Regions from separate parts of the Streptomyces sp. NPDC001508 genome, predicted to be linked through region 1. Evidence: riboswitches for the same ligand, from Rfam matches in the RefSeq annotation. Region 1 holds a riboswitch; the other holds the start of a gene.
The links. A riboswitch is a leader RNA that binds a small molecule or an ion and turns the genes downstream of it on or off. The one in region 1 is predicted to bind glycine.

Region 1 (14,601 bases):
GCCTTGATGCGGGGCTTGCCCGCGCTCACGTAGTCGGCGATCCACAGGCCGTCGCCCGCGTACGAGGTGGTGTCGATGTTCAGCCAGAAGTGACGGTTGGCGTACAGCACGACCTGGTGGCTCGGCCGCAGGTCCTTCACCTTCCGGATGAACAGGTCCTTCTCGGCGTTGCTCGCGTGCGTCCCCTCGCTCGTCGACTCCCAGTCGACGGCGAGGATGTCGCCCGCCTTCTCCGGGGCGTGCCGGACGAAGTACTCGGCCTGGGCGCCGATGTTGCCGGGCCACAGGAAGTGATAGAAGCCGACGACGAGCCCCGCGTCACGGGCCCGCTCGGTCTGGGCACTGAGTTTCGGGTTGACGTACGAACGCCCCTCCGTCGCCTTGATGAAGACGAAGGAGACGCCGTCCGTGTCATAGGACGAGGACTGATACGCACTCACATCGATGCCGTGCAGCATGGGGGACTCCCTCGGACGTCAGTGGGGTGACAGGAGTTGACTGCTGTATGCCCCCTGCCCCGCCCCGCCACCCCCGCGCACGAGGGAGTCATGGCGCACGCCCCGCGACAACCGCCCCCGAAACCGCCGGTGGTACAGCGAACCGTCCCCCGGTGTGTCCGTGGCCGGGCGCACGGGTTTGCGGGGTCGGCATCCGAGGGGATTGCGGGCGACGACGAGGGTGGCGACCGCGTTGCCGGGACGTGGCTGGAGGAGCACCTGGTGCGGACCGGCGACTACACCGACTCGACCAGCGCCTACCGGGCCGCGCTGGACCTGTCGCGGCTGCCGGAGCCGCCCACCGCCGTCTTCGCGTTCAGCGACCGGCTCGCCTTCGGCACGCTGCGGGCCGCCCATGAGCTGGAACTGCCGGTGCCGAGCGGCCTGTCGATCGTCGGCTTCGACCATCTGGAGGCCACTGAGCTGGTCTCGCCCACCATCACCACGGTGCGCCGGCCGCTCTCGACGATGGGCTCGACCGCGGCGATGATGCTCCTGCAGCTCATCAACGGCGAGAAGCCGCCGGCCATGCACATCCAGCTGGCCGCGGAACTCGTCGTACGGCAGTCCACCGGAGCACGGCGGACAGGCCGGTGACGTCCCACCCGCCCTGAACGGGCGACGGCCCGCCAGGCGACGGGGCATCTCGAAGAACACCGTGAAGCCGGCGTCGGCGCATGACCGGCCGCCGAAGTACGAGCGCCGCGGCAGGCGCTGATCGCCGACCGCGCATCAACTATCGGAAAGGGACCGATCCGTACACCATGAAGCGGTACATCCTCACCGGCGCACCCGGCGCAGGAAAGACAACGATCCTCCGACAACTGCAGGACCAGGGGGTCGACGTGGTCGACGAGGCAGCGACCGCCGTCATCACGCGCGAGCAAGCCGAAGGAGACGCTGAGCCCTGGACCCGGGCGGCCTTCATCGAGAAGGTGGTCGACCTGCAACGCCAGAGGCAGATGCAGTCCACCGCGAGCGACGCCACCCTCCAGATCTACGACAGATCTCCGATCTGCACCCACGCCCTCAGCACATACCTCGGGCGCCCCGTCCCGGAGAAGCTCTCCGCCGAGATCGGCAGAATCACCCGAGAACGGGTTTACGAACAGCAGGTCTTCTTCATCCGCAACATCGGGTTCTGCGAGCCCACCGCGGCCCGCCGGATCAGTTTCCAGGAGTCGCTGGCCTTCGAGAGGATCCATGAGCAGAGCTATCGGCAGTTCGGCTTCGACCTCATCGATGTGCCGGCCGGTGACCCGGCCACTCGGGTGGCGATGATCACGGACGTGCTCTCGCGGCTCGCGTCAGAAGCAGTGTCACCCGCTCGATCCAGCGGCCGATCACGGATGAAACCGCCACCGGCCCTCTGAAACGACGTCCGCCTTGTCGTCGCTGACGCGAATGGCTGTGTCGTCGTCGATGAAGTAGATCGGGAAGTCCGCCCGCGCGGCGATGCGATCGGCCCAGGCGTCGTCGCGCTCCGGGAAGTCCGGCGAGTACAGATGGGGCTTCAGATACCAGTCGAAGAGGCCGAAGGGCGGCTTCACGGTGGTCGCGTCGAGAACATGGAGGTCTGCGGTGTCCCCGATGACGCCGGCGGAGTGTTCGGTGAGATTCCGGCTGAAGATCATCGATCCGGCGCTCAACCCCACATAGACCCGGCCTGCCAGCGCTTCCAGGAAGCCGTCGGCCAGGTCGTTGCCGGTGATGCTGCGCGCGAGGTGGTAGTGATTGCCGCCCCCGACATAGACGACGTCGGCGCGCAGCAACCGGTCGAGTACCAGCCGAGGGGGCAGGCCGTTCAGTTCCAGGATGTCGAACTCCTGCCAGCCGAGGCCGTGCAGTCGGTTCATGTCCGAGAGGAGCCACCCATGGTCTCCGGACTCGGCCATGGACGCCGTGGGAACGTACACGATGTTCGCCGACCGGAACGGTTTTCCCAGCATGTCCCGCAGGGCGTCCCGCAGGGTCTCGTTACCCAGACCGTTCGACGTCAGCAGAAGCTCCATCGGACGAGCCAACCATGCCTGATGGACTCACGCAACGCACCGACCACAGACCCGAGCCGGCCTCACGACCGCCCGCTCACCAGGGACGTCATCAGCCCTGGAGCACAAACACGACTGGAGAGAAGGCTTCGCCCGCGATGTCGACGACTCCCGAGAGGGCCGGCCAGAGTGCGCTCCGGCCGGCCCCGGGCCACCGGCTTCGCGCGGCGCAACCCGGCGTTGCCGTACCGCAGTCGGGGTGGCACCCGCACACCGTCCGGCTCCGGCGCCACCAGTCCAGAACCACCACATGCGGGTCGAACGCCCGAGCCGGGTCGGGGCACCGCCCCCGTCCTTTGCGAGCAACGGCTGCCACCCGACACCGGTCTGTGCTGTTTCAGGGTCGGGGTGACCGGAAGCCTCTGCCGGTCACCCCGGGGCTGTCAGCGTCCCGTTGTCACGCGGAACGTACTGAGCACTGCCTTGTGGTCGGTCGGCCAGGTCCAGGTCGGCTTCCAGAACCGGTCCTTGCCCGACTCTGCGACCCGCTTGTTGCGCACGATCGAGGTCGACGGGCCGACGATCACGCTGTCGAGAAGCCTGAGGCGGTGGTCGGGGTGGTAGAAGACAAAGTCGATGCGGTCGCGTTCATCCGCCTTCGGGGCCCAGGTCAGCGACTCCGTCTTGGCCCCGGGGTTGTCGCTGGGCCAGGTGAAGCCGGGGGTGCGGGCCGGGTCGGGGTGGGCGACGCGGTAGCTGTCCCGGAACCCGGCGTCCTCGATCGCCTTGGTGGTCGACCACTCGACCACGGCGCCGTTGTGGTCGAACAGGTTCCGTGTCCGACGGGTCCAGTCGCGGTGCGAGGGTTCGTTGAAGTCGCCGGCCAGGAAGACGAGCCGGCCCTTGGCGCGCTCCCGCGCCGCGTCCGCGAGCATGGTCCTGGTCACCTGCGTACGGCCGGACGCCTCGTTGAGTCGCATGATCAGGTCGACGTCGGATGATGCGTGTGGCCACGGCCTGGACCAGGGGGTCAGGGAAGTCGAGGCAAGCGCCGTCCGCGGTGAGGGAGTAGGTCTGGAAGTCAGTGGTGAGCAGGAGCACGGGGATGCCGCTGGCGGCGGCGTAGCCGATCTCCATGCACACGCCGTCGTCGAGGCTCGGGCCGTGCAGGAGAGCGATCATCGCGTCGAGACGGCCGAGGCGTTCCCGGTCCAGTTCGAACAGACGGCGGCCCTTGACCTCGGCGACCAGGTCCTCCTCGTCGGTGTCGCAGAAGGGCAGGAAGACGCGCTTGGTACCGGCCTTCGCAGCGAGCCGCTCGGCGAGGTCGGCGGCGAGGGCACGGTCATGAGCGGCAAAGAGCCTGCCCCTGCCTCGGGCGCCTCCCGCGCAGGCGACAACCCCATCGAGGCCATCGAACGCAGCAGCAGCCGAGTGTACGAACTGCTCCAGCAGCTCCGGCGCGGCGACATCCAGCGGCTGGGTGTCCTCCGGGCCCGCAACCGCGCCCATCTGATCACCCGGGCCTGGCAGTTCCGGATTCTCACCGCGGACCAGGTGATCGCGTGGCTTCGTTGACGCCGGCTGTCCCCGACAAGGCCGTGGTCCCGGCGAACGTGGAGAAGGTGCTCGCCTGCGATCTGGAGGGCGCCGACCTCCCGTCCGTCGACCTTGCCCTGGGCCTGCTGGAGCGGTTCACCATCTGCGGCCGGTCCGTGGCGGGCGACCTGCGTGCCCTGTGCATCAGCCTCCCCGAGGACTCGGAGGCCCGGCGTGGTGTGCAGGCCACGCTCAGCGAGGCGTCCCGGCGGCTTTACCTCGCCCCCGTCCTGCGAGGCCCCGTCCGACTCAGGGTGTAGGACATCGCACGCCTCGTTCACGCCCTGCTCCGTGCAGCCGAACGGGTCAGCGAGGAAGAGTGCGCGCACGCGCCGGCAAGAACATCAGCACGCCACGATGAACGGGAATGTAAACGTGCTGGTCAGGGTCTGTTTTCGTCAGCATTCGATGATGTTGACCGCCAGGCCGCCGCGGGCTGTTTCCTTGTACTTGACCGACATGTCCGCGCCCGTGTCCTTCATGGTCTTGATGACCTTGTCGAGGGAGACATGGTGGCGGCCGTCGCCGCGCATCGACATGCGGGCCGCGGTGACGGCCTTGACGGCGGCCATGCCGTTGCGCTCGATGCAGGGGATCTGGACCAGGCCGCCGACCGGGTCGCAGGTGAGGCCGAGGTTGTGCTCCATGCCGATCTCCGCGGCGTTCTCGACCTGTTCGGGGCTGCCGCCCAGCACCTCCGCGAGGGCGCCCGCCGCCATGGAGCAGGCGGAGCCGACCTCTCCCTGGCAGCCGACCTCGGCGCCGGAGATGGACGCGTTCTCCTTGAACAGCATGCCGATCGCGCCGGCCGCGAGCAGGAAACGGACCACGCCGTCCTCGTCGGCGCCGGGCACGAAGTCGAGGTAGTAGTGCAGGACCGCCGGGATGATGCCGGCAGCGCCGTTCGTCGGGGCGGTCACCACCCGCCCGCCGGCCGCGTTCTCCTCGTTCACCGCCATCGCGTACAGCGTGATCCACTCCATCGCGTGTGCGAGCGGATCGCCCTCGGCGCGCAACTGGCGGGCCGACACGGCGGCCCTGCGCCGCACCTTCAGGCCGCCCGGCAGGATGCCCTCCCGGGACAGGCCGCGCGCCACGCACTCCCGCATCACCCGCCAGATCTCCAGCAGGCCCGCGCGGATCTCCTCCTCGGTGCGCCGGGCGCGTTCGTTCTCCAGCATCAGCGAGGAGATCGACAGACCGGTCTCGCGGGTCAGGCGCAGCAGTTCGTCACCCGTGCGGAAGGGGTACTTGAGCACCGTGTCGTCCAGCTTGATCCGGTCCGCGCCGACCGCGTCCTCGTCGACGACGAAGCCGCCGCCGACCGAGTAGTACGTCTTGCTCAGCACGTCGGCGCCCGCGGCGTCGTAGGCCCGCAGGGTCATGCCGTTGGCGTGGTACGGCAGCGCCTTGCGGCGGTGCAGCACCAGGTCGGCGTCGGCGTCGAACGTGATCTCGTGCTCGCCGAGCAGCCGCAGCCGGCCGGACTCCCGGATGCCCGCCACCCGCTGGTCGGCGCCCTCCACGTCCACCGTCCGGGGCGCGGCGCCCTCCAGACCGAGCAGCACGGCCTTCGGCGTGCCGTGGCCGTGGCCCGTCGCGCCGAGCGAGCCGTACAGCTCGGCACGGACCGACGCCACGGAGCCGAGCAGGCCCTCGTTGCGCAGCCGGCCGGCGAACATGCGTGCCGCGCGCATCGGGCCGACCGTGTGGGAGCTGGACGGGCCGATGCCGATCGAGAACAGGTCGAACACCGAGATGGCCACGGTGACTCCTCCATACGGGGGTGCGGGACGGGGTGCCGCGCTCAGGGACGCGCGGGCGCGGCACCCCGTACGGCGGGGACTACTTGCCCAGGCCGGGGTAGAGCGGGTGCTTGGCGGCCAGCGCCCGCACCCGTGCCGCCAGGGCGGACGCGTCGTACGACGGCTTCAACGCCTCGGCGATGACGTCCGCGACCTCGGTGAAGTCCTCGGCGGAGAAGCCGCGGGTGGCGAGCGCGGGCGTGCCGATGCGCAGGCCCGACGTGACCATCGGCGGGCGCGGGTCGTTCGGGACGGCGTTGCGGTTGACGGTGATGCCGACCTCGTGCAGCCGGTCCTCGGCCTGCTGCCCGTCCAGCTCGGAGGCGCGCAGGTCCACCAGGACCAGATGTACGTCGGTGCCGCCGGACAGCACGCTCACACCGGCCTCGCGGACGTCCGGCGCGGTCAGCCGCTCGGCGAGGATCCGGGCGCCCTCGACCGTACGGTGCTGGCGCTCCTTGAACTCCTCGGAGGCCGCGACCTTGAACGAGACCGCCTTGGCGGCGATCACATGCTCCAGGGGGCCGCCCTGGAAGCCGGGGAACACGGACGAGTTCAGCTTCTTCGCGAAGTCCTTCTTCGCGAGGATGATGCCACCGCGCGGGCCGCCCAGCGTCTTGTGGGTGGTGGAGGTGACCACATCGGCGTACTGCACCGGGTTCGGGTGCAGACCGGCGGCGACCAGACCCGCGAAGTGGGCCATGTCGACCCACAGGTACGCCTCCACCTCGTCGGCGATCCGGCGGAACTCCGCGAAGTCCAGCTGCCGCGGGTAGGCCGACCAGCCCGCGATGATCACCTTCGGGCGGTGCTCCTTGGCCAGCCGCTCGACCTCGGCCATGTCGACAAGACCGGCCTCGTCGACGTGGTAGGCGACCACATCGAACTGCTTGCCGGAGAAGTTCAGCCGCATGCCGTGGGTCAGATGGCCGCCGTGCGCCAGGTCCAGACCGAGGATGGTGTCGCCGGGCCGGGCCAGCGCGAACAGCGCGGCCTGGTTGGCGGAGGCGCCCGAGTGGGGCTGCACGTTGGCGTACTCGGCGCCGAACAGCTCCTTGACCCGGTCGATGGCGATCTGCTCGGCCACGTCGACGTGCTCGCAGCCGCCGTAGTAGCGGCGGCCCGGGTAGCCCTCGGCGTACTTGTTGGTGAGGACCGAGCCCTGCGCCTCCATGACCGCGACGGGCGCGAAGTTCTCGGAGGCGATCATCTCCAGGGTGGACTGCTGGCGGTGCAGCTCGGCGTCGACCGCGGCGGCCACGTCCGGGTCCAGCTCGTGCAGCGGGGTGTTCATCAGCGACATGTGGTTTCTCGACTCCTCAGCCGGCGGTGAAAGCGACGTACTCGTCGGCCGAGAGCAGATCGGCCGGCTCCTCGGCGACGCGCACCCTGAACAGCCAGCCGCCCTCGAAGGGGGCCGAGTTGACCAGCGACGGGTCGTCCACGACGTCCTCGTTGACGGCGGTGACCTCACCGGTCACGGGGGAGTACAGGTCCGACACCGACTTGGTCGACTCCAGCTCACCGCAGGACTCACCCGCGGTCACGGTGGAGCCGACCTCCGGGAGCTGGGCGTAGACGACATCGCCGAGCGCGTTGGCCGCGAACTCCGTGATGCCGACCGTCGAGACGCCGTTCTCGGCGGCCGACAGCCACTCGTGCTCCTTGCTGTAGCGCAGCTGCTGGGGGTTGCTCATGACCTGAATTCTCCTGTACGCGAGGGAGTGCTGATGACGGGGGAGGGCGGAAGGCGCAGGTGAGCGGGGTGGTGTGCCCGGCATCACAGCGGGGCGGGGCCGCTGCCCGCCCTGCGGGTCCAGTGTCTACTTCTGCCGACGGTAGAAGGGCAGCGCCACGACCTCGTACGGCTCGTGGGTGCCCCGGATGTCCACGCCGACGCCCGTCGTGCCGGGCGCCGCGTGCGCCGCGTCGACGTACGCCATCGCGATGGGCCGGCCCAGCGTGGGGGAGGGGGCGCCGGAGGTCACCTCGCCGGTCACCTCGCCGCCCGCGACGACCGGGTACCCGGCGCGCGGCACCCGGCGGCCCTCGGCGACCAGGCCGACCAGCACACGCGGCGGATCCTGCGCGGCGCGCGCGGACGCCGCCAGCAGCGCCTCGCGCCCGACGAAGTCGCCCTCCTTCTCGAACTTCACCACCCGGCCGAGCCCGGCGTCGAAGGGGGTGAGCGAGGTCGACAGCTCGTGCCCGTACAGCGGCATGCCCGCCTCCAGGCGCAGCGTGTCCCGGCAGGACAGGCCGCACGGGACCAGGCCGACGCCCTCGCCGGCCTTGGTCAGCGCCTGCCACAGCTCCACGGCGTGCTCCGGCTTCACGAACAGCTCGAAGCCGTCCTCGCCGGTGTAGCCGGTACGGGCGATCAGCGCGGGCACGCCGGCGACGGTGCCGGGCAGGCCCGCGTAGTACTTCAGGCCCGGCAGATCGGCGTCCGTGAGGGAGGCCAGGATGCCGGGGGACTCGGGGCCCTGGACGGCGATCAGCGCGTAGGCGTCGCGGTCGTCGCGGACCTCCGCGTCGAAGCCGGCGCCGCGCTCCACCAGCGCGTCGAGCACCACCTGGGCGTTGGCGGCGTTCGCGACGACCAGGAACTCCCGCTCGGCGAGCCGGTAGACGATCAGGTCGTCCAGGATGCCGCCGTCGGACCGGCAGATCATGGTGTAGCGGGCCCGGCCGACACCGACCGAGGCGATGTTGCCGACCAGGGCGAAGTTCAGCAGGGCCGCGGCCTCGGGCCCGCTCACCCCGATCTCTCCCATGTGGGAGAGGTCGAAGAGGCCGGCCCTTGTGCGTACGGCCGTGTGCTCGTCGCGCTCGGAGCCGTAGCGCAGGGGCATGTCCCAGCCGGCGAAGTCGGTCATCGTCGCACCGAGCGAGCGGTGCAGCGCGTCCAGCGCGGTATGCCGCGGTGTTGAGTGTTCGGTACTGCTCATCGGACGGATGTCTCCCAGGGCGTGGGGAAGGCGAGGTGGATCCTCCCCATCTGTCATCGGAACCTGAGAGGTTCGCCCTGACCACCTGCGTGGTCACGGCTTGCACCTTGGGTGGGGCCACCGGACAGCGGCCCGCTTTTCAGATGTGCCTCGCCCGCGCGGTAACGGGGCCTGAGAGATTCAAGGGAGGGACTTGCTCCTTCGGCGTCCCAGCAGGGCTGCTGGGAACTCTCCCGCGCGGATTCAAACGGCCGGTATGCAGTTGGCGGGCTCATCATTGCACGCATCGCCGCCGCACGGCAGGCCGGATCCGTAACCGTGCTGTGGCAGAACGCGCACGACACCGTGAGGCACACGCATTACCTTCTCTTTACACTCGACGGGGATGGGATGTCCGGACCCAAGGGGAGGACGATCACGGTGAACAGGACCACGGCGTACGCCACGACCACGGGCCTTGCACTACCCGGGCAGCCGGGCGCCCCCGCCGCCGAGCCCTGCGCGGACCACCCGGTCCCGGTGCTCCGCGACCTGCGGGAGCGGGCCGGCCGCACCCCGCACGCGCTCGTCTTCGGCCGCCATGATCTGGCCGTGGTCACCGGCCTGCCCGGCAGCGGCAAGTCGACCCTGATGGACCGCGCGGTCGACGGCATCCGCATCGACTCCCAGGACACCCGGGACCGCTGGGACGCCCGCGTCCCGCGGCTGCTGCCCTACGCGCTGTACCGCCCGCTGGTGCGCCTCGCGCACTACGCCGCGCTGCGCCGCGCCCTGCGCACCGGCGAGGGCGTCGTGGTGCACGACTGCGGCACCCAGTCCTGGGTGCGCGGCTGGCTGGCCCGCGAGGCCCGCCGGCGCGGCGGCACCCTGCACCTGATCCTTCTGGACGTGCCGCCCACGACGGCGCTCGACGGGCAGCGCGAGCGCGGGCGGGGCGTCTCCGGCCACGCCTTCCTGCGCCACCGCAGGTCGGTGGCCCGGCTGCTGCGCGCGGTGGAGCGGGGGGAACTGCCCGAGGGCTGCGGCTCCGCGGTGCTCCTCGACCGGGACGCGGCGGATGTGCTGCACCGGATCGGCTTCGCACGGTGATTCGGCTCCGCACGGTGATTCGGCTCCGCACGGTGATTCGGCTCCGCACGGTGATTCGGCTCCGCACGGCGAACCGGCTTCGCACGGTGAAGTCGGTTTCGCACGTTGAACCGGCTCCGTACGGTGATTCGGCTCCGCACGGCGAACCGGCTTCGCACGGTGAAGTCGGTTTCGCACGTTGAACCGGCTCCGTACGGTGATTCGGCTCCGTACGGTGATTCGGCTCCGTACGGCGATTCGGCTCCGCACGGTGAAGGCCGTCACCGCCACCCGTTAGCCTTTTCAGCCACAGCAGCGGTTCCCAGCAGGCGGTAGGCAGATGGACTTCCCGGCACAGGCGCACCCCGCGCACCCTCACCCGCACGGCGGATGGCCCGGCAACGAGCTGGAGGAGGTGCTCTCGGCCTCGCTCGGCGTCCCGTCGGCCGGCGGCCGGATCATCGAGGTCCTCGGCCGCAGCTTCCTGTGGATCCCGCTGCCGAGCGGCGGCGGCCCGAACAGCGGCCCCCTGGACCTGCCCACCGTGGACATCGACGGGCAGGTCCATGTGCCGGTCTTCACCTCCGAGGAGCAGTTCCGCCAGGTCGTCGGCTCCCACATGTCGTACACCATCGCGCCCGCCGTGGAGTTCGCCCGCGGTCTGCCCCCGCAGGTCGGCATCGCGGTCAACCCGGGCGGCGTGGTCGGTGCCCCGCTCCCGCCGGACGCGGTGGCCGAACTGTGCCGGGCCGGCCGCACCGAGCTGGACGGCCCGGCGAGCGGCGGCCGGGTCCGGCTGTTGGAGCCCGACTGGCAGGACGACCCGGTCGACTTCCTGTCCGCCGCGTCCGCCGAGTTCGCCGCGATCGGGGTGGTCCGCGCGGCCCGGCGGTGCCTCGCGGCCATCGAGACGGGGGAGCCGGTGCTGTTCGTGGGGGTCGAACTCAGCCAGTGGGAAGGCGATCTGCGCGCGCTGCCGCTGGAGGCACTGGGCCGGGCCCTCGCGCAGGCGCCGGTGCGGTGGCCGGTCAACCTGGTGCTGCTGGACGTCGCCGAGGATCCGGTGGGGGACTGGCTGAGAACGAATGTGCGGCCCTTCTACGAACGCTAGGCGCTTAGCTGGGAGAGCCGGGATACGTCGTCCTTCGTCTGCTGCGCCGTCGTGGCTGGTCGCGCCGTTCCCCGCGCCCCTATGGGGGTTGCCGGGCGTTGTCGTCTGCGACGCCGTCGCGGCTGGTCGCTTCCCCAAGTTCTCGGCTTCGCTCGAACAGGGGGACCCCCACCGCGGTGGAGCCGCATGGCGATACAGTCCCGCGCCCCTGTGGGCGCTGGGAGGAGCGCAGGCCTGATGGACAGGGTGGGTCGGGGGAGCGGGGCGCTTAAGCTGTGTTGCTGATGCGGGGTACCCGAAGAAGAGGCGGTAAGTCAGGTGAGCGCGAGCCTCAGCGGCAGCGTCGAGCACACGCTGCGCCAGGTCACGCCCGGGCGCTACGACGCCTATGAGGCGCTGCTGCGCGCGCTCGCGACCCCCGGCTCCGGCCAGGTCTGGATGCTGTTGTGGCACGGCCAGTCCGGCTCGCCCGACGCCCAGTACGGGAACATGGAGATCGACGGCCACGGCTACGTGCCCTGCGTCACCTCCGCCCAGGAACTCTCCGCCAGTGGCTGGAACCGCTCGTACGAGGTGGTCGACGGGGTCGACGTCGCCCGGACCCTCTACCCCGACCACTACGGGCTCTGGCTCAACCCGCACGCGCCGGGCGGCGGCGTCGGCGTCCCCTGGCTCGATCTGCGGCGCATCGCCACGGGCCTGGACCGCCAGCCGGCCGGCCCGCTCAGACTGTCCGAACCCGGCATCGAGATCCCGCAGTTCTACGCCCTGCTCACGCAGAACGCCCACCGCACCACGGCCGTCCGCTCGTTGCGCCGGGCCTGGGTGCAACCCGCCCTCGGGGCGCCGTACCTCGCCATCGGCCTTGATGTGTACGACACTTCGCCGCCCGCGGTGGACTCGGTGCGCGCGATGGTGCAGCAGTCGATGGGCGCCGTACCGGACGGACTGCCGGTCGCGACCGTCGCGATGACCGACGAGTACGACCCGGTCGTCATGTGGATGCGGGCCGGTACCCGCCCCTTCTACGACCGTGAGGCGCACGCCGCCCAACCGCCCGCCCCGGCCGCCGGGTACGGCTATCCCCCGCTCCAGGGCAGGTACTGACGAGATGCCGTCGCGGGCGGGCGCGTCCGCCGGGTGACGGAGTGACAGCAGCGGGTCTTCGCGTGTAGAGCGCGCTGAAAAGTCCGACTCCGTCCCGTTGGCCCAACTCCTCCACGTCCGGACCCCGCTACCCACTGTCCGGATAACGGAACCCTCCAGAGCGCATCACGTTTGCGCATCCTTTCACCGTCAAGTCTGGCAGCAGATCGCCCAAGCGTTGAAGACTCCCGCAGCAGGGGCCTGATGCCCCTTCGTACGACGGACTGATCATGCCGCCACAGCGGCAAGTGCGGGCCGGCTACCGCCGGTTGAGAGGGGTCCCTGCCAGATGACGGCACCATTGCACGAGCCGACCGCGGAAGCGGCCCCGAGCCCGGCCGAGGAAGCGGCGGTTGTCAGCGCCGGCGCCAAGGCCGTCCAGGGGCGCTCTTTGGGGCGGATCGCCTGGGAACGCCTCAAGCGGGACAAGCTCGCCCTCACGGGCGGCATCGTGGTCCTGGCGCTCATCGTGATCGCCCTGCTCGCGCCGGTGATCACAAGCCTTGTCGGGCAGGACCCCGACGCCTACCACGAGGATCTGATCGACCCGCTGTTCGGCACCCCCACCGGCTCGCTGGGGGGCATCAGCGGGGACCACCTGCTGGGCGTCGAGCCGGTCAACGGCCGTGACATCTTCGCGCGCATCCTCTACGGCGCCCGCATCTCGCTGCTGGTCGGCTTCCTGTCCGCGGTCGTGGCCGTGATCCTGGGCACCGTCCTGGGCATCCTCGCGGGCTTCTTCGGCGGCTGGGTCGACTCCGTCATCAGCCGGGTCATGGACGGCCTGCTGGCCTTCCCGCAGCTGCTCTTCATCATCGCCCTCGTCTCCGTCATGCCGAGCGAGATGCTGGGGCTGACCGGTACGAGCGTGCGCGTGTTCGTGATGATCCTGGTCATCGGCTTCTTCGGCTGGCCCTACATCGGACGCGTGGTGCGCGGCCAGACGCTGTCCCTGCGCGAGCGGGAGTACGTCGAGGCCGCCCGATCGCTGGGCGCCGGGCGGCTGTACATCCTCTTCAAGGAACTGCTGCCCAACCTCGTCGCGCCGATCATCGTCTACACGACGATGATGATCCCCACCAACATCCTCACCGAGGCGGCACTCAGCTTCCTGGGCGTGGGCGTCAAGCCGCCCACGGCCTCCTGGGGGCAGATGCTTTCGAGCGCGATCGACTACTACGACTCGGACCCCATGTACATGGTGGTCCCGGGCGTGGCGATCTTCATCACCGTTCTTGCGTTCAACCTCTTCGGCGACGGCGTGCGCGACGCGCTGGACCCGAAGGGCGCCCGCTGAACCGCCGTACCCCAAGCGACCCGTGGCTCATTCACGGGATCTCTCATCAAATCCATCCGGAGGATCCGAGATCGTGACTACCCAACGCACCTCAGGGCGGCGCAAGCAGGCCATGGCCGCTGCCGCCGTGGTCGCCGCGCTGCTGACCACGGCAGCGTGCGGCGGCGGCGACGACAGTGGCGACAAGGGCTCGAAGAACGGCGCCGCGGGCTTCGACGCCGCGAACAACAAGGTCGCCCAGGCCTCGCTGGCCAAGAAGGGTGGCACGCTGAGGTTCGGCGGTGCCCAGGACGCCGACTCGTGGGACACCACCCGCGGTTACTACGGCTTCATGTGGGACTTCGCGCGCTACTACAGCCGTCAGCTCGTCACCCCCAAGCCGGCCCCGGGCAAGGAAGGCGCCACGGTGACGCCGGACCTCGCCACCGGCGTTGCCAAGGTCAGCGACGACGGCAAGACCTACACGTACACCCTGCGCGACGGCATCACGTGGGAAGACGGCAAGCCGATCACCTCGAAGGACGTCAAGTACGGCATCGAGCGGGTGTGGGCACAGGACGTGCTCTCCGGCGGTCCGACGTACCTGAAGGAGGTGCTCGACCCCAAGGGCGAGTACAAGGGTCCGTACAAGGACAAGTCCGCGGACAAGCTCGGCCTGAAGGCGATCGAGACGCCGGACGACAAGACCATCGTCTTCCACCTGCCGAAGGCCAACTCGGACTTCGAGCAGATGCTGGCCCTGACCTCGGCCTCCCCGGTCCGCCAGGACAAGGACACCAAGTCCAAGTACCAGCTGCACCCGTTCTCCTCGGGACCGTACAAGTTCGAGTCCTACAACCCGAACAAGGACCTCACCCTGGTCCGCAACCCCGAGTGGAAGCAGTCCTCGGACCCGGTCCGCAAGGCGTACCCGGACAAGATCACGGTCAAGTTCTTCACCAACGCCAACGAGCTGGACCAGCGCCTGATCAACGGTGACCTGGACCTGGACCTCAACCAGACCGGCCTGTCCCCGCAGGGCCGCACCACCGCCCTGAAGCAGCACAAGGCCAACCTGGACAACCCGGTCTCCGGCTTCATCCGTTACGCGACCTTCCCGCAGGTCGTGAAGCCGTTCGATAACATCCACTGCCGCA
Region 2 (14,601 bases), on a different contig from region 1:
GCGCCCGTGGAGGACGGGGTGTACGAGGCGGAGGCGGTGACCGTGGCTTCCCTTGTGGCCGAGTTGGGGCGGTTCGGGATCGAACCGCGCCATCTTCGGGTGATGAAGGCCGCCGCCGACCGCGAGGCGGGCCTCGTCGACCAGGTGGTGGCACCGCTCAGGCGTCACCGGAACCCGCAGACCAGGGCCCATGCGGAGGCCCGGGCGAAGGAACTGGCGGCGCTCACCGTGAGGCTGCATGCGGCGCTGGTGAAGACCGCGCTGGGCGTGCGGCCGCCGTGAGCGGCGCCGGTGCTCCGTCGGCCGGATCGCGCACCCGTTCCCTGCCCGACTACCCAAACGTCCCGGGCACGGCCTAGGGTTGCTGTGTGAACGAGCTCGATGTCGTAGGTGTCCGGGTCGAGATGCCCTCCAACCAACCGATCGTGCTCCTGCGTGAAGTGGGCGGCGACCGGTACCTCCCCATCTGGATCGGGCCGGGGGAGGCGACCGCGATCGCCTTCGCCCAGCAGGGGATGGCTCCCGCACGACCGCTGACCCACGACCTGTTCAAGGACGTGCTGGAAGCCGTCGGCCAGGAGCTCACCGAAGTACGCATCACGGATCTGCGTGAGGGCGTCTTCTACGCGGAGCTGGTGTTCGCCAGCGGGGTCGAGGTCAGCGCCCGTCCGTCCGATGCCATAGCGCTGGCACTGCGCACCGGCACGCCGATCTACGGCAGTGACACGGTGCTCGACGACGCCGGCATCGCCATTCCGGACGAGCAGGAGGACGAGGTGGAGAAGTTCCGCGAGTTCCTCGACCAGATCTCGCCCGAGGACTTCGGCACCAGCAGCCAGTGAGTCCGGCGGCCCGGCCTGGTGGACCGAGGGTCCGCGCCGGGCTGGTACTGGTGGACGGCCCCGTGAGGGGGCCTGGGCCGGGCAAATGCCGGCGGCCTTTGAGAGCGTCCTGCGGCTCCCCGCGAGCGCATTCGGCTAGCCTTTCCCCGCGGTGGGGCACGGGAAACCACTCTTAGGGTGATTATCACTCGGCGTGGCGAGTGTGGCGATCGTTGACGCACTCCTGGTGACTGCCTACCGTCGTGGAGGCAGGTCAAGGACGGAGGTCGGCGTGAGAAGCAGCGGCGACGGTACGGCTGGGGGTGCCCCCGGACGCGGTTTCGGGGAGAGCGGTCCGTACCCTTCCTCAAGCGCTCGGCTCCGCCCCAGCGGGGGGTATCCCCATTCCGGCAGCGGCGCGGCCGAGCACGCCTCGCAACGGCCCACGGCCGTACCCGGCGGCGGAGGGGCGGTGTCCATGACGTCCGAGCAGATCGGTTACCGGGGGCCTACGGCCTGCGCGGCGGCCGGCATCACCTATCGGCAACTGGACTACTGGGCCCGCACGGGCCTGGTCGAGCCCAGTGTGCGGCCCGCCTACGGGTCGGGGACGCAGCGGCTGTACAGCTTCCGGGACGTCGTCATCCTCAAGATCGTCAAGCGGTTCCTTGACACCGGCGTGTCGCTGCAGAACATCCGGAGCGCCGTCCAGCACCTGAGGGAACGCGGTTTCCGCGACCTGGAGCGCATGACGCTGATGAGCGACGGCGCCACGGTATACGAGTGCACCTCGCCCGACGAGGTCCACGCGCTGCTCCAGGGCGGGCAGGGCATCTTCGGCATCGCCGTGGGAGTGGTCTGGCGGGACGTGGAAAGCGCCCTCTCCCAGTTGCACGGTGAGCGCATCGACACCGGGGAGACGCTGGTCGGTCACAACCCCGCGGACGAGCTGGCACGACGGCGCAACCGGGCGGTCTGAGCGACGCGTCTGGGTCCCTGTCGGCTGAGCGGCGCGTCTTGGGGTCTCTGCCGGTCTGAGCGGCGGATTTGGGGGCCCGTCGGTATGGCTGACGGGTGCGGTTAGGGATCACTGCTGGTCTGAGGCGCGTTTGGGGCTCCTGTCTGTCTGAGCGGCGCGCCTGTGGCCCCCTGCCCGTCCGGACCGGCGCGCCTGTGGCCTCCGGGTCGTCCGGGCCGGCCCCGGGCTTGGTCCTGGGCCGTGTCGCCGTCCGGCGACGGGGCATTGTCAGTGGCGTGGTGCAGCATCGGAGATGTGAGGAACACGCCCACGATCCTGCATCTCGACATGGATGCCTTCTTCGCCTCGGTGGAGCAGGCGTCCAAGCCGAGTCTGCGCGGGAAGGCCGTCATCGTGGGCGGGCTCGGGCCGCGTGGGGTGGTCGCCACCGCCTCGTACGAGGCTCGGGTCTTCGGGGTCCACTCGGCGATGCCCATGGCGCAGGCGCGCCGGCTGGCCCCCAATGCGGCCTATCTCGTGCCGCGCTTCGGGCTGTACCGCTCGATCAGCTTGCAGGTGATGCAGCTGCTGGGAGAGCTGTCTCCGCTGGTGGAGCCGCTGAGCCTGGACGAGGCGTTCGTGGACCTGGAGGCCGGCGGGACGGCCTGGGACGAGGGGTCGGCGCGGCTGGCCGGGGCGAAGCTGCGCGCGGACATACGGGCCGTCACCGGGCTCACCGGCTCGGTCGGGCTCGCCGCCTCCAAGATGCTCGCGAAGATCGCCTCCGAGCAGGCCAAGCCGGACGGCCTGGTACTGATCGAACCGGGTACGGAACGCGCCCTGCTCGGCCCCATGTCGGTGCGGACCCTGCCGGGGGTGGGGCCGGCGACCGGCGATCATCTGCGGCGGGCCGGGATCGCCACGGTCGAGGAGATCGCCGAGGCGGGCGAGGCCGAGTTGGTGCGGCTGCTGGGCAAGGCCCACGGACACTCGTTGTACGCGATGGCGCTGGCGCACGACGAGCGGCCCGTGGTGGCCGAGCGGGAGACCAAGTCGGTGTCCGTCGAGGACACGTACGACGTGGACATCCACGATCGGGTCCGGGTCGGTCTGGAGGTGCAGCGGCTGGCCGACCGGTGTGTGCGGCGGCTGCGCGGGGCGGGACTGTCCGGGCGGACCATCGTGCTGAAGGTGCGGCGGTTCGATTTCTCCACGCTGACCCGGTCGGAGACGCTACGGGGACCCACGGACGATCCCGCGGTGGTGCGGGAGGCGGCGGCCCGGCTGCTGGACTCCGTGGACACGACGGGCGGGGTGCGGCTGCTCGGGGTCGGCGTCTCCGGCCTCGCCGACTACACACAGGAGGACCTGTTCGCGCAGGCGGCGGAGGAACTGGCCGAGGCGGTGCCGGAGGAGAGCGTGGCCGAGTCCGTCGAGGAGCGGCCGTCGCCCGCCGAGCGGCACTGGCCCGCGGGGCACGACGTGCGGCACGCCGACCACGGGCACGGTTGGGTGCAGGGCAGCGGCCTGGGGCGGGTCACGGTGCGCTTCGAGACACCCGGGTCCGAGCCGGGGCGGGTGCGGACGTTCCGGGTCGACGATCCCGGCCTGGAGCCGGCGGATCCGCTGCCGCTGGTGCCCGGGGGAGCGCAGGGGAGTGGGGGCGGACCTGTGGTGGGGCCGGGTGGTGGTGGGCCGGCGGTGGTGCGAGGCAGCGGCTGAAGCGGGGGCCCCGGGCGGGCTGAGCGCGGGGTGAGTTTCGCCGTTGGCGCCGTTGGGGCCAGGTGGGTTGTGCGGCTGGCGCCGCGGGGATGCTCGGCTGGAGGTTGTGTGGGGGCTGAGGGGCCGCGGTGGGGGCGGGCCGGGGGTGCTGCGGTGGGCCGGGGTGCTGGTGTCGGGAGGTGGCTGGCGGGGGCAGGGCGGGGTGGGCGTCGGGTGGTTGAGGTGTTGGGCGGCGCAGGGGTGGGGGCGGATGCTGGCGGGGCGGCAGGCGTGCGGGTGTCGTCGCGGGGGTGCTCGCGGTCGTGTGGGGGCTGAGGTGGGCCGGGGTGCAGGTGTCGGAGGAGGTTGGTGGAGGCAGGGCGGGGTGGGCGTCGGGTGGTTGAGGTGTTGGGCGGCGCAGGTGTGGAGGGCCGATGCTGGCGGGGCGGCGCGGGCATGGGGCGGATGCTGGCTGCGGCGGTGGCCGTGTGGGGCATGTGTGCGGCTGGCGTCGCGAGGGCGGTCGGCTGGTGTGTGGGGATGAGGTGCCCTGTGGTGGGTGCAGGGTTCGGGTGTCGGAGGAGGTTGGTGGAGGCAGGGCGGGGTGGGCGTCGGGCCGTTGAGGTGTTGGGTGGCGCAGGTGTGGGGGTGGATGTTGGCGGGGCGGCGCGGCATGGGGCGGATGCCGGTGGGGTGTGGGGGCTGTGTGAGGGGAGGTGTGGGCTCGTCGGCCGGGACCACGGGGTGTGGGGAGGGGTTCTCGGCGGGTTGGCCGGCGGTGGGTGCGGATGTGCGGGCAGTGTTTGCGGGGCCGCCGGGGGGAAGTGGCGGGGAGTGGTCTGCGGTGTGGTGGGCCTTGGGTGGTTCGGCGGGGCGGGGTGTGTGGGGGGAGTGAGCCTCGGTGGTATGGGAGTTGTTGGGTGGGCTGAGCCCGGTGGGCATTGGTTGGGGGTGTTGGGCCGTACCGGGGGTGTCAGGGTTCGTCGTGGCCTGCGAGGTTGCCGAAGTCGTGGTCCGGGTGCGGGGGCGGTGGTGCGGCCACGTCCAGGCCGTAGTGGTGGTAGAGCTGGAGTTCCTGCTCGGGGGAGAGGTGGCGGCCGACGCCGAAGTCGGGGGCGTCCTTGATGAGGGCGCGGTCGAAGGGGACGCGCAGGGTGCCCTCGACCAGCTCACTGGGCTCAAGGGGGACGAAGGCGTCCCTGGAGAACAGGCCCGTCCGTATGGCCGCCCACTCCGGCACGCCCGTGGCATCGTCGAGGTAGACCTCGTCAATGGTGCCGATCTTGGTGCCGTTGCGGTCGAACGCCTTGCGGCCGATCAGGTTGCGCGGATCGATGTCGGTCTGCACGGGCCCTCCTCATGGCGCAAATCATTCGTAAGCACTACAAAAGAGCAGATTTGAGGAGGCGGCCACTCGAAGCCCTGGCGTTGACCTCGCTGGTAGGCTGGCAAGCGGCTGCTGATCCCGTGCGGGAGAGTCCTCCGGACAACGTCGGAGGCGCCGAAGGAGCAAATCCTCCCCGGAATCTCTCAGGCTCACGTACCGCATGGACGAGGTCACTCTGGAAAGCAGGGCGGGTGTCGACGGCTCCCGCTCTCACCGACGGGGAAAGCCGCCCACCCTCGGGTGACGTGGTGAAGCTCTCAGGTCGAGATGACAGAGGGGGAGGCCGTCGGGGTGCCCGCGCCGGGGCGCCCCTCGAAGGTCGCGTCAGACCAGGAGGCCTCCGCAATGACCGCCCATCGCACTCCGCTCTCCGAGCTCGAACAGGGCACCCCCTTCGAGCAGCGGCACATCGGGCCCGACCAGGAGGCGCGGGCCAAGATGCTCGCGCAGGTCGGCTACGGCTCGCTCGACGAGCTGACCGCCGCCGCCGTACCGGATGTGATCAAGAACGCCGACGGGCTCGACCTGCCGGGCGCGCGCACCGAGCCGGAGGTGCTCGCCGAGCTGCGCTCCCTCGCCGACCGCAACCAGGTCCTCGGGTCGATGATCGGGCTCGGCTACTACGGCACCTTCACGCCGCCCGTCATCCTGCGCAACGTCATGGAGAACCCGGCCTGGTACACGGCCTACACGCCCTACCAGCCGGAGATCTCGCAGGGGCGGCTCGAAGCCCTGCTGAACTTCCAGACCATGGTCGCCGACCTCACCGGACTGCCCACCTCCGGTGCCTCACTGCTCGACGAGGGCACGGCCGCGGCCGAGGCGATGGCCCTGTCCCGGCGTATGGGCAAGAACAAGAAGGGCCTCTTCCTGGTCGACGCGGACACGCTGCCGCAGACCATCGCCGTGATCCGGACCCGCGCCGAACCCACCGGCGTGGAGGTCGTCGTCGCCGACCTCAGCGAGGGCATCCCGGCCGGGATCGCCGAGCGGGAGATCAACGGCGTACTGCTCCAGTACCCCGGTGCCTCGGGAGCCGTCCGCGACATCGCGCCGGTCGTCAAGCGGGCCCATGAACTCGGTGCGCTCGTCACCGTCGCCGCCGACCTGCTCGCCCTCACGCTGCTGAAGTCGCCGGGCGAGCTGGGCGCGGACATCACCGTCGGTACGACCCAGCGCTTCGGTGTGCCGATGGGCTTCGGCGGGCCGCACGCGGGCTACATGGCCGTGCGCGAGAAGTTCGCGCGCAGCCTGCCGGGCCGTCTCGTCGGCGTATCCGTCGACGCCGACGGGCACAAGGCGTACCGGCTCGCCCTGCAGACCCGTGAGCAGCACATCCGGCGCGAGAAGGCCACCAGCAACATCTGCACCGCGCAGGTGCTGCTCGCGGTGATGGCCGGCCTGTACGCCGTCCACCACGGTCCCGAGGGGCTGCGGGTCATCGCCCGGCGCACTCACCGGTACGCCGCGCTGCTCGCGGCGGGTCTGGCCGGCGGTGGGTTCCAGGCCGTCCACGGCGCCTACTTCGACACGGTGACGGTCAGGGCGCGGGGCCGCGCCGAACGGATCGTCGCCGCCGCGCGTGACAACGGCGTCAATCTGCGCCTGGTCGACGCCGACCACGTCTCGATCGCCTGCGACGAGACGACCGACCGGGACCGGCTCGACGCCGTATGGGCAGCCTTCGGCGTGCGGGGCGACATCGAGGCGCTGGACGCGGCAACCGAGGACGCGCTTCCCGAGGCGCTGCTGCGGACCGACGCGTACCTCACTCATCCCGTCTTCCAGCAGCACCGTTCCGAGACCGCGATGCTGCGCTACCTGCGCAGGCTGGCCGACCGTGACTACGCGCTGGACCGCGGCATGATCCCGCTGGGCTCCTGCACGATGAAGCTCAACGCGACCACCGAGATGGAGCCGGTGACCTGGCCCGAGTTCGGTCAGCTGCACCCGTTCGCGCCCGCCGAGCAGGCGCAGGGCTACCTCACGCTGATCCGCGAGCTGGAGGAGCGGCTCGCCGAGGTCACCGGGTACGACAGGGTCTCCCTTCAGCCCAACGCGGGCTCGCAGGGCGAGTTGGCGGGTCTGCTGGCCGTGCGGGGCTACCACCGTGCCAACGGTGACGAGGGGCGCGTCGTGTGCCTGATCCCGTCCTCCGCGCACGGCACCAACGCCGCGAGCGCCGTGATGGCCGGGATGCGGGTCGTCGTCGTCAAGACCGCCGAGGACGGTGAGATCGACGTCGCGGACCTGCGGGCGAAGATCGAGCAGCACCGCGACGAGCTGGCCGTGCTGATGATCACCTACCCGTCCACGCACGGCGTGTTCGAGGAGCACGTCGCCGACATCTGCGCCCAGGTCCACGAGGCGGGCGGCCAGGTGTACGTGGACGGCGCCAACCTCAACGCCCTGGTGGGGCTCGCCAAGCCGGGCCACTTCGGCGGTGATGTCTCGCACCTCAACCTGCACAAGACGTTCTGCATCCCGCACGGCGGCGGTGGCCCCGGCGTGGGCCCGGTGGGCGTGCGCTCGCACCTGGCGCCGTATCTGCCGAACCATCCGCTGCAGCCCGCCGCCGGTCCGGACACGGGCGTCGGCCCCATCTCGGCCGCCCCGTGGGGCTCCGCGGGGATCCTGCCCATCTCGTGGGCGTACGTCCGGCTGATGGGCGGCGAAGGGCTGAGGCGGGCCACACAGGTGGCCGTGCTGTCCGCCAACTACATCGCCAAGCGCCTGGAGCCCCACTACCCGGTCCTCTACACCGGCCCCGGCGGGCTGGTCGCGCACGAGTGCATCATCGATCTGCGCCCGTTGACCAAGGCGACCGGCGTGAGCGTGGACGACGTGGCCAAGCGGCTGATCGACTACGGCTTCCACGCGCCGACGATGTCGTTCCCGGTGGCCGGCACGCTGATGATCGAGCCGACCGAGTCGGAGGACCTGACCGAGCTTGACCGGTTCTGCGAGGCGATGATCGCGATCCGTGCGGAGATCGAGAAGGTCGGCTCGGGCGCGTGGCCCGCCGACGACAACCCGCTGCGGGGCGCCCCGCACACCGCGGCCGCGCTCGGCGGGCCGTGGGCGCACCCCTACAGCCGTGAGGAGGCGGTCTTCCCGGCGGGTGTCTCGGCCGCCGACAAGTACTGGCCGCCGGTCCGCCGTATCGACCAGGCCTTCGGCGACCGGAACCTGGTCTGCTCCTGCCCGCCGCTGGACGCGTACGAGGACTGAGCCGAACGAACGCGTGAGGGTGCCCGCCCGGTCCTGCGGTGGGCGCCCTCGTGCGTGTCCGTCGCAGGCCGGAGGTGCCGTCTTCGGAGCATGGCGTGCTCAGTCCGTCGCCAGCGACACCTCGGTCGACTTGATCAGAGCGAAGACGGCGGAGCCCGCCGACAGACCCAGGTCGGTGACGGACTCGCTGGTGATGGCCGAGGTCAGCTCGGCGCCCTCGACCGCGATCTTCACGGAGGCCATCGCGCCGCCGGCGGCGATGCCGGTGACCGTGCCGGGCAGCTGGTTGCGGATCGAGACGCGTTCGACCGGAGCGGTGGCCAGGGCGACCTCCGTCGACTTCACCAGGGCGCGCACGGCGGAGCCCGTGGCGAGACCGAGGTCCTCGGCGGCCTCCAGGGTGATCGCGGCGGTCAGGTCCTGCCCGCCGGTGAGACGGACCTTCACCGTGGCCATCGCCTCGCCCGGGGTGACGGCGGTGACGGTGCCGAGGAGCTGGTTGCGGATGCTCAGGCTCATGGGAACGCCTCGCAGGATGTGGGGGATTCGGGGGCATGGGCCCCTGGCGGTCCCCACCGTAGCCGCAGCCGCTGCCTCAGGCCGGGTAGGCGTGGGTCTGCGTCGCCTTGACCGTCGCCCACACCGGGGCACCCGGGCGCAGATCGAGTTCCGCGGCGGCGACCGTGGTGAGGTCGGCGGCGAGCGGCAGTTCGCCGGTCAGGTCGGCGCGGATCTGGTCGCCGTGGGTCTCCAAGCCGGCCACCTCGCAGCGCCACAGGTTGCGGGCGCTGGAACCGGTGGGGCGGTCCCGGTGGAGGGTGACGGCGCTAGGCGGGAAGGCCACGAAGACCGGGCCCGACAGGTCCTCGGTCGTGGTGACGGCGGGCCCGCCGTCCAGCCGTACCGTGTGGCCCTCGGCGCGGCCCCGGTAGAGATTGAGGCCGACCAGTTGCGCGATGTAGTCCGTGCGCGGATGACGGGCGATGTCGGTGGGGGAGCCTTCCTGGACCACGCGGCCGTGCTCGACCACGACGAGGCGGTCGGCGAGCACCATGGCGTCCAGCGGGTCATGGGTCACCAGGACGGCGACCGCCTCGAACTCGGCGAGGTGGCGGCGGAGTTGGGCGCGTACCTGGAGCCGGGTGCGGGCGTCCAGGGCGGCCAGCGGCTCGTCGAGGAGCAGCAGGCGGGGCCCGGTGGCCAGGGCCCGGGCCAGGGCGACCCGCTGGGCCTGGCCGCCGGACAGACGGCGCGGCTTGGCGCCCGCGTGCTCGGCCAGGCCCATGCGGTCCAGCCAGGCGGCGGCCAGGCTGCGGGCCTCGGCCTTGGTCGCGCCCCGGCAGCGGGGGCCGAAGGCCACGTTGTCGAGGGCGGACAGATGCGGGAAGAGCAGATAGTCCTGGAAGACGACGCCGACGGGACGTGATTCCGGGGCCATGTGGTCGAGGGCGGTGCCGTCCAGGCGCAGATGGCCGCCGGTGAGCGGGGCGAGTCCGGCGAGGGCGCGCAGGGCCGTGGTCTTTCCGGCGCCGTTGGGCCCGAGCAGGGCCACGACGTCTCCGGGCGCGGCCCGCAGGGCGATGTCGAGGCGGAAGGAACCGCGGTCGACGACGAGCCGGGCGTCCAGCCCGTCACCGCGGGTGCCTTCGGCGACGCGGCCGGCGGTGGTGTCGTCGATGTCCGTCATGGGGTGCACATCCAGGGATCGGGCGGGCGGGTCAGGACCGAAGGGCCGGTGGGCGCGGCGGTCCTCCGGTGGGGCGGTGCGGCGGGGACGGGGTGGGCCGGGGCGTGGACGGTACGGATGCGGCTGCGCGCACCGGCGATCGTACGGCCGTACGCCGCGGGACCGCTCCGGGATCGCGCCCGCGACCTTTCGGCGCGCCGGTACGGCCGCGGCGCGCGGGGACGGCGGGGCCAGGGGCGTGGACGGTGGGGGAAGGCGGGCGTCACGGCGTGGTCAGCCAGCGGTCCCGCAGCCCTGCCAGTACCGCGATCGAGACCGCGAGCAGGACCAGGCTGAGCGCGATGGCCGCCTCGGGATCGTTCTGGAGCGCCAGATAGACCGCGAGGGGCATGGTCTGGGTACGGCCGGGGAAGTTGCCGGCGAACGTGATGGTCGCGCCGAACTCACCGAGCGCGCGGGCCCAGGCCAGGACCGCGCCCGCCGCGATGCCCGGGGCGATCAGCGGCAGCGTGACCCGGCGGAACGCCGTGAACCGGGAGGCACCGAGGGTGGTGGCCGCCTCCTCGAAGCGCGGGTCGGCGGCGCGCAGCGTGCCCTCCACGCTGATGACGAGGAACGGCATCGCGACGAACGCCTCGGCGATCACGACGCCCGTCGTGGTGAACGGCAGCGTGATGCCGAACCAGGAGTCCAGCCACTGCCCGACGACTCCGTTGCGGCCCAGGGCGAGGAGCAGGGCCACACCCCCGACCACCGGGGGAAGGACGAGCGGCAGGGTGACCAGGGCGCGTACGACACCGCGGCCGGGGAAGTCGGTGCGGGCCAGCAGCCAGGCCAACGGCACGCCCAGGACCAGGCTCACCCCGGTCGCCGCGGTCGCCGTGATCAGCGACAGCTGGAGCGCCTGCCACACCTCGGTGCTGCTCACGAGGTCCGGCAGGCTGCTCCACGGGGCCCGGACGAGCAGGGCGAGCAGGGGCAGCAGCAGGAACGCCAGGGCGACGACACCGGGCAGCAGGAGCGGCAGCGGCACGCCGCGCCGGCCCGGCACGCGGGCGTCCCGGCACCGCCGCCCGCCCTTCGCGGTGCGGGGCGCGGCGCCGGACGCGTCGAGCCGGGTCACGGCTTGAGGAATCCGGCCTCGCCCAGCACCCGCCGGCCCTCGGTGGAGCGTACGAGCGCGATGAACGCGCCGGCCGCCTCGGCGTTGGGCGCGTTCTTGAGCAGGGTGATCGGATAGTCGTTGACGGCCTCGGCCGACTCGGGGAAGTCCACGCCCTCCACCTTGCCACCGGCGGCCTTCACATCGGTCTTGTAGACGATCGCCGCGTCGGCCTCCTTCAGCTCCACCTTCGTCAGGGCGCTCTTGACGTCCTGTTCGTAGGAGACCGGGGTGAGCTTGAGCTTGCCGGCCTCCAGGGCCTTCTGGGCGGCGGCGCCGCACGGCACGGTCTTGTCGCACAGGACGACCTTCAGACCGGACTTGGTGAGGTCCTTCAGGGAGGAGACCTTGTCGGGGTTGCCGGGCAGGGTGGCGATCTCCAACTGGTTGCGGACGAAGGTGACCGGGGTTCCGGCCGCGTCGCCCTTGTCCGTCACGATCGCCATCGTCTTCGGGCTGGCGGCGGCGAAGACATCGGCCGGTGCGCCGCCCGTGATGCTCGCCGCGAGTGTGTCGCTGCCGCCGAAGTTGAAGGTGACCTTGGTGCCCGGGTGCTGTTTCTCGAATGCGGCGCCCAGTTCGGTGAAGCTCTCCTGCAGCGAGGCCGCGGCGAACACGGTCACCGTGCCGGACAGCTTCGGCGAGGCAGAGGAGGAGCCGGACGCGGAGTCCTTTGCGGACGACGAGTCGTCCGCTGAGGAGCAGGCGCTCAGCGCCATCAGGGCGGCGGCTCCCGCACCGGCCATCTGCAGCATCCGCCGGGACCGGCGCTCGGAACGGGTCATTACGGTTCTACTCCTTCGAGCCTCGGACAAACGGTCGCGCTCCGGCACGGCCGCACCGGGCCGTGCCGCGAGGAGATGATACTGCCGCATCTGCGAGGTGTGAGCCGCTAATGGCCTCGCATAAGCTGGGGTAATGACGGATCAAGCCAGGCATGTGCGTTTGCTTGGGTCCGTGCCGCGGGTAGCGTCATCCGGGAGGTGGCCGTCCATGACATTCGCCGAACTCGCCCTGACCGGCGACCTGGCCCGGCCGGCCCGGCTCACGGTGCCGGATCTGCTCGCCTGGCCACAGCACCGGGTACGGGTCAGCTTCGAGTGCGCCACCAGCGGAACGCAGCACCACCGGTTCGCCGGACCGCTGCTGTACGACGTCCTGTCCGCCGCGGGTCCCGGCTTCGATCCCGTGCGGCGCAAGGACCGACTGCGCTTCCTCATCGCCGTCGACGGCACGGACGGGCATCGCGCGCTGCTGTCCTGGGCCGAGATCGACCCCGACTTCGCCCATGCGCCCGTGCTGCTCGCCGTGAGCATCGACGACACCCCGCTCGACCGGCACGGGCCCCAGCTGGTGCTCCCTCAGGACCGGTGTGGGGGACGGCACATCAGCGGTATCAACGGGATACGGCTGGACGGCCGCTACCGGTGCGCCACGGAGACCTCAGCGGTGTAGACCCGCCGCGGAGGCCGTGCGCAGAACGGGGTTCGGACGAGTGCTTCGCGGCCGAGCGCGGCGCCTGCCTCGGCGCGGGATGTGGTTCCCGCGGCTCGTGCGGGGCGCACTCCCGCTCGGCGGCGCCCGGCTGAACCGGGCGGGGGCCGCCCTCAGACGCGGTCGATGTGCACGTTCGTCGACTTCACCCGCGCGGTGGCCTCCATGCCGACCTCCAGGCCCAGTTCCTCCACGGCCTCCCGGGTCAACAGCGAGACCAGCCGGTGCGGGCCCGCCTGGATCTCGACCTGGGCCGCGACGTCGCCGAGCTTGATCGCGGTCACGATCCCCGGGAAGGCGTTGCGCACCGAGGTGTACGACGTGTCCTCGTCGCCCCCGCCCGCCCTGGCCAGTTCGACCGAGAACGCCGCCAGGTCCCTGCCGTCGATGAGCCGCCGTCCGGCCTCGTCGCGATGGGTCGTCATCCGGCCCGCGTCGGCCCAGCGGCGTGCGGTGTCCGGGCTCACGCCGAGCAGCCGTGCCGCCTGGCCGATCGTGTAGGACTGCATGGCGGTCACGATAGGGCCACGGGCCGGGAACGGCGCAGTTGGGGCGGGTGGCGGCGGGTCCGGCGGACCGGGGTCAGGACATCCCGGATTCCTTGAGCACCGCCCGGGCCCCTTCGTCGTCGATGGCCCGTTCCAGTCTGCGCAGCACCTCCACGCCCTGGCACAGGGTGCCGCTCTGCAGTGAGTGGCGCAGTCCCCTGTCGACCTCGTGCCACAGGAACGGGTTGGCGGCGAGCACCCGGGGGTCGAGTTCGAGGCGCCGGCCGTCGATGTCCCGGAACACCAGGTGCGAGGAGACGCCGTCGTACTGGCGGACGCCCACCAGCGCGTCCGTGCGGACCGCCCGCCGGCACAGCGGTCCGCGTACCGAGAGCCAGCCGCGGCCCGCGGCGACGCGCGGCGGCATCAGGAGCAGCCCGATGGCGGTGGCGAGCCCGAGCCACAGTGCCGCGCGTCCCGGGGTGAGCGTGCCCGCCTCCCAGTCGGTCAGCGCCGTCAGGGTGCCGAAGACGAGCGCGTAGGCCACCGCCAGCCGGGCGCTGCCGCGCCAGTGGCGGTCGCCGGCCGGGGTGGGTGCCGCGCCATGCTCCATACCACCGAGGCTAGGCCGCTCCGATGGCCGCCACACGTCCTGCTGACATGGCTCTGATGCCGTCTCGCCCTTTCCTTACGGTCCCTTGACGTGGGGGGTTCCTGATGTGGGGGCTACCTGACGCGGGGGTTCCTGATGTGGGGCTTTCTGACGTGGGGGTCCCTGATGTGCGGTTCCTGATGTGGGGGTTCCCGTCAGCCTGTGTGGACCCGCGGGCGCCGGCCGCGGTTCGGCTCCGCCTCGCGCAGCACCTCGCGGGTGACCGGGGCGACCTCGCCGTGGCCGAACAGGAAGAAGCGCAGGAAGTTGGCGAACGGGTTGCCCTCGGTCCACTCGAAGTAGATGTGCGGCGTGCACCCGGTGCTGTCCCGGACGTGCAGGAGGAGCGCGGCGAGGGCGTTGGGGATGGAGGCGGATTCCAGGGTCATGACACGGTAGCGGTTGTGCAGGACCTCGCCGTGCACCGTCAGGCCCGCCTCGAACTCGGACGGGTCGGTGACGGTCACCTCGACGAAGACGAAGTCCTCCTGCTCGGGGAGGTCGTTGTCCTGGCGGATCTGCTCGATCTTGTCGCGGTACTCGGCCTTGTCGCGCCGGTCGGGCTCGTTGGCGATGAAGCGGATCTTCCGGCTGGACATGTCCCTGACGAAGCGTTCCGCCATGCCATCCAGCGTCACACTGGTCACGCGCAGCTCGAAGGCCCGGGCCAGCCGGGACAGCAGCGAGACCAGGATGATGCCGGCGATGAAGCACGCGCCGATCTTCACGCCGTCGGGACGCTCGATGACGTTGGCGACCGTCGTGTACAGGAACACCGTCGCGATGACCCCGTACACGACCGTCCATCGGCGCTGCCGGGCCTTGCGCGAGGCGATGGTCACCGCGATCGCCGCGGAACTGATCAGGACCAGCACACCGGTGGCGTAGGCGCCGCCCTGCGCGTCGACGTTGGCATCGAAGATCCAGGTCACCAGGAAGGCGATGAGGGTGAAGACGATGACCATCGGGCGTACGGCGCGCGCCCAGTGCGGGGCCATGCCGTAGCGGGGCAGATAGCGC

Region 2: linked by a shared signal. The riboswitch ahead of gcvP (aminomethyl-transferring glycine dehydrogenase) and the one ahead of gcvT (glycine cleavage system aminomethyltransferase GcvT) in region 1 are both predicted to bind glycine.

Annotation. Positions count from the first base shown of each region.
Region 1 is NZ_JBEPAP010000035.1:4,462-19,062, forward strand. It holds gene ABT245_RS27275 (glycoside hydrolase family 25 protein) at 1-458, opposite strand, end outside; gene ABT245_RS27280 (substrate-binding domain-containing protein) at 549-1,094, shown strand; gene ABT245_RS27285 (AAA family ATPase) at 1,262-1,870, shown strand; gene ABT245_RS27290 (Type 1 glutamine amidotransferase-like domain-containing protein) at 1,841-2,509, opposite strand; gene ABT245_RS27295 (endonuclease/exonuclease/phosphatase family protein) at 2,932-3,468, opposite strand; partial or broken gene ABT245_RS27300 (nucleoside 2-deoxyribosyltransferase) at 3,599-4,000, opposite strand; gene ABT245_RS27305 (hypothetical protein) at 4,054-4,347, shown strand; gene ABT245_RS27310 (L-serine ammonia-lyase) at 4,486-5,853, opposite strand; gene glyA (serine hydroxymethyltransferase) at 5,933-7,195, opposite strand; gene gcvH (glycine cleavage system protein GcvH) at 7,212-7,589, opposite strand; gene gcvT (glycine cleavage system aminomethyltransferase GcvT) at 7,716-8,843, opposite strand; glycine riboswitch at 8,884-8,992, opposite strand; glycine riboswitch at 8,993-9,089, opposite strand; gene ABT245_RS27330 (AAA family ATPase) at 9,264-9,932, shown strand; gene ABT245_RS27335 (enhanced serine sensitivity protein SseB) at 10,252-11,022, shown strand; gene ABT245_RS27340 (enhanced serine sensitivity protein SseB C-terminal domain-containing protein) at 11,341-12,129, shown strand; gene ABT245_RS27345 (ABC transporter permease) at 12,458-13,465, shown strand; gene ABT245_RS27350 (ABC transporter substrate-binding protein) at 13,539-14,601, shown strand, end outside.
Region 2 is NZ_JBEPAP010000058.1:39,861-54,461, reverse strand. It holds gene ftsR (transcriptional regulator FtsR) at 1-282, shown strand, start outside; gene ABT245_RS35710 (bifunctional nuclease family protein) at 369-842, shown strand; gene ABT245_RS35705 (MerR family transcriptional regulator) at 1,114-1,800, shown strand; gene ABT245_RS35700 (DNA polymerase IV) at 2,095-3,501, shown strand; gene ABT245_RS35695 (PRC-barrel domain-containing protein) at 4,454-4,828, opposite strand; glycine riboswitch at 4,941-5,036, shown strand; gene gcvP (aminomethyl-transferring glycine dehydrogenase) at 5,213-8,098, shown strand; gene ABT245_RS35685 (TOBE domain-containing protein) at 8,198-8,617, opposite strand; gene ABT245_RS35680 (ABC transporter ATP-binding protein) at 8,694-9,785, opposite strand; gene modB (molybdate ABC transporter permease subunit) at 10,048-10,908, opposite strand; gene modA (molybdate ABC transporter substrate-binding protein) at 10,905-11,732, opposite strand; gene ABT245_RS35665 (molybdopterin-dependent oxidoreductase) at 11,941-12,402, shown strand; gene ABT245_RS35660 (TOBE domain-containing protein) at 12,555-12,950, opposite strand; gene ABT245_RS35655 (hypothetical protein) at 13,024-13,542, opposite strand; gene ABT245_RS35650 (APC family permease) at 13,737-14,601, opposite strand, start outside.